4 regions of the Virgibacillus sp. FSP13 genome follow, and region 3 is predicted to be linked to each of the others. Evidence: predicted binding sites of a transcription regulator. Region 3 holds the regulator's gene; each other region holds the start of a gene.
What was found. The regulator Rex, encoded in region 3, represses fermentation and respiration genes when NADH is low (regulators of the CRP and FNR family bind a similar motif). The targets are predictions, from matches to a motif close to TTGTGAAATATTTCACAA.

Region 1 (2,209 bases), on a different contig from region 3:
CGTTTCACCGTCTGTTTCGGAAATCTTTTTTCTTTTTTCACCGAATAACCACCTACTTAACAGAAAGTTCATTATAGCTAGAAAGAACGCTAAATATATGATTGCAACCTCCATGAAAATCCCCCTTTTAGCAAGGCAATCACATATACTTGTAAGCAATTATTTCAAATATTTATTAAATGCGCAAACTTCTTTCTAATATTGATCCCCTGTAGTAACCAGGCAAAATACTACAAAACCAAAAAAAGCAAGAGCCTGCATTATATACAGGTTCTTGCTTTCTAGTCTCGTTCACAAATTTCTTAACGCTCTTTATTCACATACTGACGCATATTGTCCTTCATCCCAGATAAACAAATTGTTGCAGGATCGTTTTCAATATCTAACTCTATTGTCGACCCATCAATTGGTAACGTTTCTTGGAAAATATTCTCGTATTCTGCAACCGTTACTTCTTTTCTTCCTGCAAATAACTGTGTATGTTGTACAATGTGTAAATGTTCCCGGTAATTTGGCTGCAAAATACCCGTGAAGAACTCCCCTACTGCACCAGACCCATAGCTGAAGAGTCCGATTTTTGCACCAACCTGTAAATCTTCTTTTTGTTCAAGCAAAGAAAGCAAACTTAAATATAATGAGCCGGTATAGATATTGCCAACATTTCGATTATATTTCCTGCTGATTTCAAAATTGGCTAGTAACCGTTCCTTATCTTCTTCCGCGGCTTCACCCAAAACAACCCGTAATGCCTTTAGCCCCATTTTCGTGTACGGAAGGTGAAAACAGATTGCTTCAAAGTCTTTTAACTCTAGACCTGTCTTTTCTTTATATTGTTTCCATATTTTTTCAAAGAATAGAATGTATTGTTCATTGGAAAACTTGCCATCAACAAAAGCTTTATCTGAGTAAATCGGACGCCAGAAATCCATGATATCATCAGTCAAATAAGCATTGTTTTCTTCCAATTCCATGATGCGGGGTTCGGCACTAATTAGTAAGGCAACGGCTCCCGCTCCTTGTGTTGCTTCACCAGACGTATTCAGCCCATATCTAGCAATGTCTGAACCTAATACCAACACCTTGCTGTCAGGATTTAACGCAATATGACCTTTTGCCATTTGAATACCCGCGGTTGCGCCATAACAAGCTTGTTTCACTTCAATAGCCCGGGCATGAGGGTTCACCCCTAATAAACGATGGACGTAAACCCCAGCTGATTTAGAATTATCGATGCCTGATTCCGTCCCGAAAATGACAAAATCTATCTTTTCTTTATCTTCTTTATCCAAAATTTCCAATGCCGCATTTGCTGCTAACGTAACCGGATCTTGCGTGATTGGAGGAATCGCCATTTTTTCTTGTCCAATCCCGATTGTGAATTTCTCCGGTTCTACATTTCTACTGACAGCTAGCTTATTCATGTCAACATATAAATGCGGTGTATAAAACCCTATTTTATCAATTCCTATTTTCACCATTCTTCACCTTTTCTTACCTGTATAAATTTTAGATTACTTAGTGATTTTCTTCACAAATTTAAACATAATTAAAACCAACATTATAAATCATAATATAATCTACCGTGAAAAACAATGAAAAGAGAACGAAAACGAGATGAACTTAGGGAGAGGCTCCCAATTCTCCTCCTATTCCCCTTTTTATCATTATGCTTTCGGTTTCGATGGAAAAATAGTATACGACCATGACCAGATGAAATCAACGATGAAAACAATCCCCCAAATCATCCCGATCGAATAAATCGTTTCATTCGGATATGGCGATTCTGCGGCGGTACCTGCTTCAATCCAGGAAAAGTCACGTATATATCTTATCGCTTCCTCCAAACTATCTGTCCCATACATCCAAAATATGGATTGCACCACAACAAATACCAGCAAATGCGCGATGGAAGTCCGGCGATATTTTTTCGCCAAATACTTCGGATCTTTATTTCTTTCCATGATTTGATAGTCTTTTTCTTTTAAAAGTTCCACACCACGCCAACCACCGATTCTCATTCGCATCCAGCGGTCAAGCTTCATAAAGTCAAAGATTCCAAATGTACACGCATAGATCACGAATATAGCAATGACAATCTGGAAGGTGGAAATTTCCCCTGTTTCCTGATAAATCAATAATGCTAGTAGTGCCTCTAATACTATTAATACTAGAAAAGCAAGGATAAATAGTATGCTTAGCTGTTTCTTAT
Region 2 (2,209 bases), on a different contig from region 3:
AAAATGCTAATAATGGTGTTACTTCCCCACGATGATGTTTTCTCCAGTGAAAATAGTTGATAAAAGCACCAAAGCAACAAGACCAAATACCGAGTACAACAAATACTAATCCGATATAAAACACAGGAGAAGCTGCTAGTGGTGGATAAAATGTATATAGCACGGATGCTTCATTCATTAAAATTGTAATAACAACCAATGCAACTCCAAACAACATCAGCCAAAATCCGATCCAGGCCAGTTTCCGAACCTTAGGTAGGAGACCGCCAAGTGTATGAGAAAGTCCTGCATACAGGTAACCAATGATAAATGTAGTCGTAAAAATAAGGATTAATAAAATTCAATGTGCTGTTAACACTTGATAATAATTTAACCATACTGGCAACTCCAATAAACCTGCGCGTTGTAACCCCTGCAACAATCCTAAAACACCGCCAATAAGCAATGTAATAAATGATACAGTTAAATATGCTTTTGCTAATTTGGCATCTTGAAGATTAACACCTAATGCTTTTCTTGCTTCATTGCGAATAGTTGTTTTTACTCGTTCCATTTGTATTTCCCTCCTTTACTTCACCGTAATTGTTGTGGACATTAACTGATGCCCTGTTCCACAATATTCATTACTAAGAACTAAATAGCTACCAGGTTCATCAAATGTGTGTGCTATCTTCTGAATATGTCCGGGCATAACCATTGCATTTATATTTGTTCCAGCAATTTGAAATCCATGGGTTACATCTTTAGAAGTCATGGTAAAATGAACTTTTGCTCCAGCTGGGACTTCAATATTCCCAGGTGTAAAACCGAATGCTTGTAACGTCATAACAACTTCATATTCGTTTTCGCCAATCTGTTTAATCCCTGGTTCATCAAATGGTGAAGTTTGATCTACCTTTTGTGGATCAATTGTTTCTTTGTCACTCGGTGGTCCCATTTCAAGTGCAAATGTTTGATGCCCAACATCGACCATAAATAATATTAAAAGACCGCCACCCACATGATGACAATTACAGCTCCAACAATCCCCATTGAGATTAATGTGCCTAGTTAACGATTTTTCGTCTTCAGTAGCTTGTTTTTTAGAAAGATTCGTTTTGGTTGTTTCCATTTCCACCCCTCCTTCGCTTCGAACTATCTATTACACTTACATCATAGTTAAGAAGGTAATGTGAAGAAGTGAAATGAATCACAATCAGCTGTAATTTTTCTTACAACCGCTTCCAACAATTTGCCTGTTACAACCGGTATTCCATAACAAGCGAGCAAACCCCCTAAGATCAAAGGGTTTGCTCGTTATGGACACTGATTATAAATAACAACAAATCCGTCACAATTAGAAATCCAATCCTTGTGATTATTGTTGAATAGGTTATTGCTTGGGTGACAAAAAGATCAACTTAACCGCATTGGTTCACTTTCTATTGATCTTTCTCATACGCTAAAGTATATCTTATTTAAAGGGATAGAATATGATGAACAATCCATTAATTCGGATCGGAAGTATTAAAATTACCAATATGACTGGAAATGCATCGATCACAATTGGGGAAATGACCCAGTTAAATCCTAAATACGAGGATCAATCCCAAGGAACCAATTGTGCAATAGGAGATTCATCATCAACAGCTTCTATAATGGAAAACAAGCAAACAAAGGAACCAAAACAGGAAAAAGGTTCATCATCACAATCAGAGGATAAAGCCAATTCTGGTCAGAAGAAAGCCACTACAGCAAAAGGAACTGGGAGGATAAATAATGAACGATCGTTTTATGGTTGGCCCGATTAAAATTGATTCGCAAGCAGGAAACTCCTCCGTTAATTTTGGCGATACTTCCTTTTCCGGTAATACGGTCTACAATAAAAGTCAGGGGAATGCAATTGGAATAGGTGATCCTTCTTCTGTATTTGCCCCAACAAAAAACGGCTGGCTAGATAACGATGCAAATGATCAAGATTCAGGAGGGAGTCCAACGATATCAAATCCTTATCAACCTTAGCTTTGCGCCATTTAAGCGAATGCACCAAAGAGTGATCACCAGATTTGATGGGATCGGACTCATTTATATATATTCCCAAAGCTAAACAGACCTGCTCCAATGAATGGAGCAGGTCTGTTAAAGTTTCATTATGAAATAGGCGGGACCTTCAAGACGAGTTGCTTGTCAAAGAAATAAAGATACGTTTCTTTTACCGGCTGCTTCCAAA
Region 3 (2,209 bases):
GATCCAGACACAAACAAGAATACTTTATCTTGATGAGACACCCCAGATAACCCATTAAAATCTCGTTTCAACTGCCGGTTGTTGGAATCTGAAGGAAAAATAAATACCGGTATGTTGGGTCCGCCCCATTCCTTTGCTAATCGCACTAGCTCTTCCCTCGCAATTTTCCATGGATTATCGTTATTTAAGGAATTGATGATATCTTCGTCCTGGCCATTTGGCAAAAAAAGGCCATGTTGTAATAAATGATCATGAATTGCCGATGATGAACTTCCAGGGAAATAAGAGACGAGTTTTTCAATTATGCATTTCCTCTGATGCTCTAAATTATTGACCCTTGAACTTCCCTTATTTCGCAAATATTCCTTTAGCCATTTTCTCGTATCCATAACTGCCATGTGCAGTACCTCAATCCTTTTCTCAAAATGATAAAATGATCATTATACTGTATGATGGCAGGTCAAAACTGGTGAAAATCGTTGTACAGTCGTTTTTTAACAGTTTGTAACTTATTTGACGGCTAATCTAACGGGTAGTGCTTTAAAAAATAAACCAATGCTTGCAGTTCTACAGCTAGATCGATATGATGCACACGAATATTATCTGGAACGGTTATTCGTGCCGGTGTGAAATTAAGGATCCCCGAAATACCTTGATTGACAAGCCGTTCGGTAATTCCATCGGCTTCACTGGCAGGTACTGTTAAGATCGCAACTTGAACACCGCTAATTTTTTTCTCTAAATTATCGATATGATATACAGGAACCCCACCAACTTCTGTTCCCACTTTCTCGTCATTCGTATCAAATGCCATCACAATTTTTGTATTATTGCTTCGCATAAAGTTATAATGTAAAAATGCTGTACCAAGGTTTCCTACGCCTATTAAAGCCACTTCTGTTACTTCATCTTGATCGAGCGTCTTGCGGAAAAAACCTATTAAATATTCCACATTGTATCCGTAACCCTTTTTCCCTAACGCACCAAAATAGCTAAAATCGCGGCGAATTGTTGCCGAGTCAACCTTAACAGCTTCACTTAACTCTTTTGATGACACCCTTTTCTTACCTTGTTGATGTAAGTTATTTAAAAACCGATAATATAATGGTAGTCGCTTTGCAGTAGCTTGTGGAATTTTATGCTGTTCCATTATTATCCCCCCTAGCTTTCCCGATAGTAATCACCGGATTTGCCACCTTTTTTCTCTAGTAAAAAAGTTTCCCCGATTACCATCCCTTTATCAAGTGCTTTACACATATCATAAACTGTCAGGGCTGTTGCTGAGGCTGCAGTTAATGCCTCCATTTCCACCCCTGTACTACCCTTCGTTTTTACAAAAGCTTCTATTTGTAAGACAAACATATCCGCTGTAATCTGCCAATCAAACGATATGTCAATGCTTTTTAATTGTAATGGATGACACATCGGAATCCAATCAGATGTCTTTTTAGCAGCCATAATCCCTGCTACTTGAGCAACAGCTAATACGTCTCCTTTTTTTATCTCATTATCATTAATTTTACGATAGATTTCTTCTGTAACTTGAATACTTGACCTTGCAACGGCGGTTCGTTCTGTTTCCAGCTTTTCACTTATATCAACCATACGTGCTCTGCCTTGTTCATTAAAATGTGTGAAATTTGCCACATACCCATCTCCATTTCACTTTGTACTTCTTACACACCTTAGTTTATCAGAAAAAATTTGATAAGTCGTGATTAATTTCACAATTATATTATCTATATTAAACATAACTATTAGCTGTCAGGGACTGGACATGGCTCCTTCTATATTTCCATCATTATAACCTGAATTATTATACTTCCTTACTCGTTCACAATACGATACACTTAAAAGGATGAGGTGAACGAAATGATTATCATGCAATTAAACGGAATATCTAAATCCTTTGGTGCAGAAAAAATATTATCTACTATAAAACTTGAAATAAAAGAAAAAGATCGAATTGCTATTGTTGGAAGAAATGGTGCTGGTAAGTCGACACTACTTAAAATCATGGCGGGTGAATTAAGTTATGATGAAGGTGAGATACATAAGCCGAAGGACCTGTCCATTGGCTACTTATCCCAGCATACCGGACTTGAATCAGACAAAACAATTTGGAATGAAATGCTTGATGTGTTCCAACATTTAATTAATCAGGAAAAAGAACTAAGACTGTTAGAACGAGAAATGGAACAGGCATCTT
Region 4 (2,209 bases), on a different contig from region 3:
TGGTGAACCGCCAACAACGAATGAAATGTTAAATAACATTGCACCCATAAAATATAACCAGAAACTAAGGGCGTTCAACCGCGGAAATGCTACGTCCCGGGCTCCAATTTGTAAAGGGACAACAAAGTTCATTAATGCATAGATAAAGGGCATTGCCATAAAGATAATCATGACGACCCCATGTGTGGTAAAGACTTCGTTGTAATGCTGGGCGTCTAGGAACGCATTTTCAGGCACAGCAGTTTGCGCCCGCATCATAATCGCATCTACTCCACCACGAAAGAGCATGAGCAATGCGGATATTAAATACATAATACCAATTCGTTTATGATCAACGGTTGTCAGCCATTCACGCCATAAATATCCCCATTTTTTAAAATAGGTCAAACCAGCAATAATCGCAATTACTGTTAGACCAATGGCAACCATCGATGCATAAATGAGAGGATCTGCATGAGGAATGGCAAACCGATCAAAGTAGTTCATACTTGTTTTCTCCTTTCAAAAGTCGTTAGCAAATGTTGAAGCTATTTATTCATGATGATGCTGTTCGGCATCATCCGTATTGTTTTTATTTCCTTCTTGCGTGATATCCGATCCATGCTGGTGTCCACCATGATGGCCCTCTGGAGGTGGCAAGAAGGTTAAGTGTGTACCACTAAACGTCATTTGGCCAAGATGACCAGGCTTAAGCAGCTCGTCAAATTTTTCTTCGGTAATTGGTTTAGCTGTTTTCAGTACATCGTCAACCCATTCATCAAACTTTTTAGCAGGCATGGCTTTGACCTGGAATACATTTTCGGCAAATCCTTCACCGCTAAAGTTGGCATTACGGCCCATATACTCACCAGGCTCATCTGCTGCCAAGTGCAGTGTCGTCACCATATCGGACATGGCATATTTCTGCCCGCCAAGCTGCGGAATCCAGAAGCTTGTGATCGGTCCATACGAATAGAGTTTAAATTCAATGGCACGATTGGTTGGAATGTATAGGTAGTTAACCGTCTCGATATTTTCTTCCGGATAACTAAAATGCCATTTCCAATTCGAACTAGAAGCATAAATAATTAGTGGTTCCTGCTCTTCATAACCTTCAGGTGTCGCTTCTACCTGATACGTCGATTTGACGGTAACGATAGAAAGAAACACAATGATAATAACTGGAATAGCAACAATAATGGATTCAATCCACTTACTTCCTTCGATATGCGGCGGTTCATAATCATCTGGCTGCTTGGAAGCTCGGTATTTAAAGACAACAAAAACTAACAGACTAAATACCGCAATGACAATGATAGCCATGGTTGCGATTGATATCCAAATCACATTGGTTGTTGTTTCTGCTTGCGGGCCTTTTGGATCTAACACCTTTAAAGGCTCACAACCGGCAAGCATAATAAGTGTAACGATAAGCGAACTTAAAAAAGTCCATTTTATTTTCAATGAAAGTACCCCTTTCCATTCATTTTGCAACTTCAACTATAGTAAAATCCTTCATAATGTGATTAACTTCACAGTTGGCATACTCTATTAATGCCACAGGCAAAAATAAAAGGCAATACTTTGTGATTAATGTCACAAATTAGTCATGAATGTTTGTCAAAAAGTGTTCATGAATGGCGCTCGGGTATATGAGGGGCTTCGGGATAATGGGGATCGAACAGGGGATAGCCAATTAAAAGAGGACACCTGCTGGATGCGTCCTGGAAACATAAGATATCGATTAACAGTTAGGAAAACCGATAGAAAGTAAGGAGAACAACTGGCTCGAGCTGATAACTGTATTTAGATAAACAAGTGGAATGGGATTTTTTGTTACTAAATATGTTAAAATTAAATCATATACAAATTTTCAAAATTGGAGTTGTGAGAAAATGTATGTAAAGCATTTAAGGTGTAGGATCGGATGGTAATAAAAGATGGAAGTATTAAGAAGTTTGTAGCAAGTGGCTTCTTTGCATTGGCTGGTGCCTTTTGCAACTTTTTAATAACGTGGGGATTCTTTCAATCATTCGTAGTGTTCATCATCTTCTTTTTTGCATGCCTTTTAAATTATGAAAGTGATGATAATAAAAAAACGGATAAGGGCTTTGAATTGTTTTATAAGAATCTTTCAAACAGAAGGAAATTTATACGAAATATGTGGTTGCTTCCGGTTACGTTGGGAGCGTCAATGTTACCCTGGTTTGTGCCATCATCTTTTGAGCTT

Region 1: a site for Rex is predicted at 1,517-1,534, ahead of ACW2QC_RS18215 (hydroxymethylglutaryl-CoA synthase). Genes of this name have one in related genera too.
Region 2: a site for Rex is predicted at 1,178-1,195, ahead of ACW2QC_RS08545 (cytochrome c oxidase subunit II). Genes of this name have one in related genera too.
Region 4: a site for Rex is predicted at 1,564-1,581, ahead of qoxA (cytochrome aa3 quinol oxidase subunit II). Genes of this name have one in related genera too.

Annotation. Positions count from the first base shown of each region.
Region 1 covers NZ_JBSVKG010000031.1:18,625-20,833, reverse strand. Annotated here, with positions in the region: gene ACW2QC_RS18220 (DUF4181 domain-containing protein) at 1-114, opposite strand, end outside; gene ACW2QC_RS18215 (hydroxymethylglutaryl-CoA synthase) at 303-1,475, opposite strand; gene ACW2QC_RS18210 (hypothetical protein) at 1,665-2,209, opposite strand, start outside.
Region 2 covers NZ_JBSVKG010000007.1:110,129-112,337, forward strand. Annotated here, with positions in the region: partial or broken gene ACW2QC_RS08540 (cbb3-type cytochrome c oxidase subunit I) at 1-553, opposite strand, end outside; gene ACW2QC_RS08545 (cytochrome c oxidase subunit II) at 569-973, opposite strand; gene ACW2QC_RS08550 (spore germination protein) at 1,473-1,790, shown strand; gene ACW2QC_RS08555 (spore germination protein) at 1,759-2,001, shown strand; gene addA (helicase-exonuclease AddAB subunit AddA) at 2,130-2,209, opposite strand, start outside.
Region 3 covers NZ_JBSVKG010000038.1:10,736-12,944, forward strand. Annotated here, with positions in the region: gene ACW2QC_RS19295 (DUF2268 domain-containing protein) at 1-398, opposite strand, end outside; gene ACW2QC_RS19300 (redox-sensing transcriptional repressor Rex) at 521-1,150, opposite strand; gene moaC (cyclic pyranopterin monophosphate synthase MoaC) at 1,162-1,647, opposite strand; gene ACW2QC_RS19310 (ABC-F family ATP-binding cassette domain-containing protein) at 1,873-2,209, shown strand, end outside.
Region 4 covers NZ_JBSVKG010000020.1:41,005-43,213, forward strand. Annotated here, with positions in the region: gene qoxB (cytochrome aa3 quinol oxidase subunit I) at 1-486, opposite strand, end outside; gene qoxA (cytochrome aa3 quinol oxidase subunit II) at 532-1,443, opposite strand; gene ACW2QC_RS15205 (hypothetical protein) at 1,907-2,209, shown strand, end outside.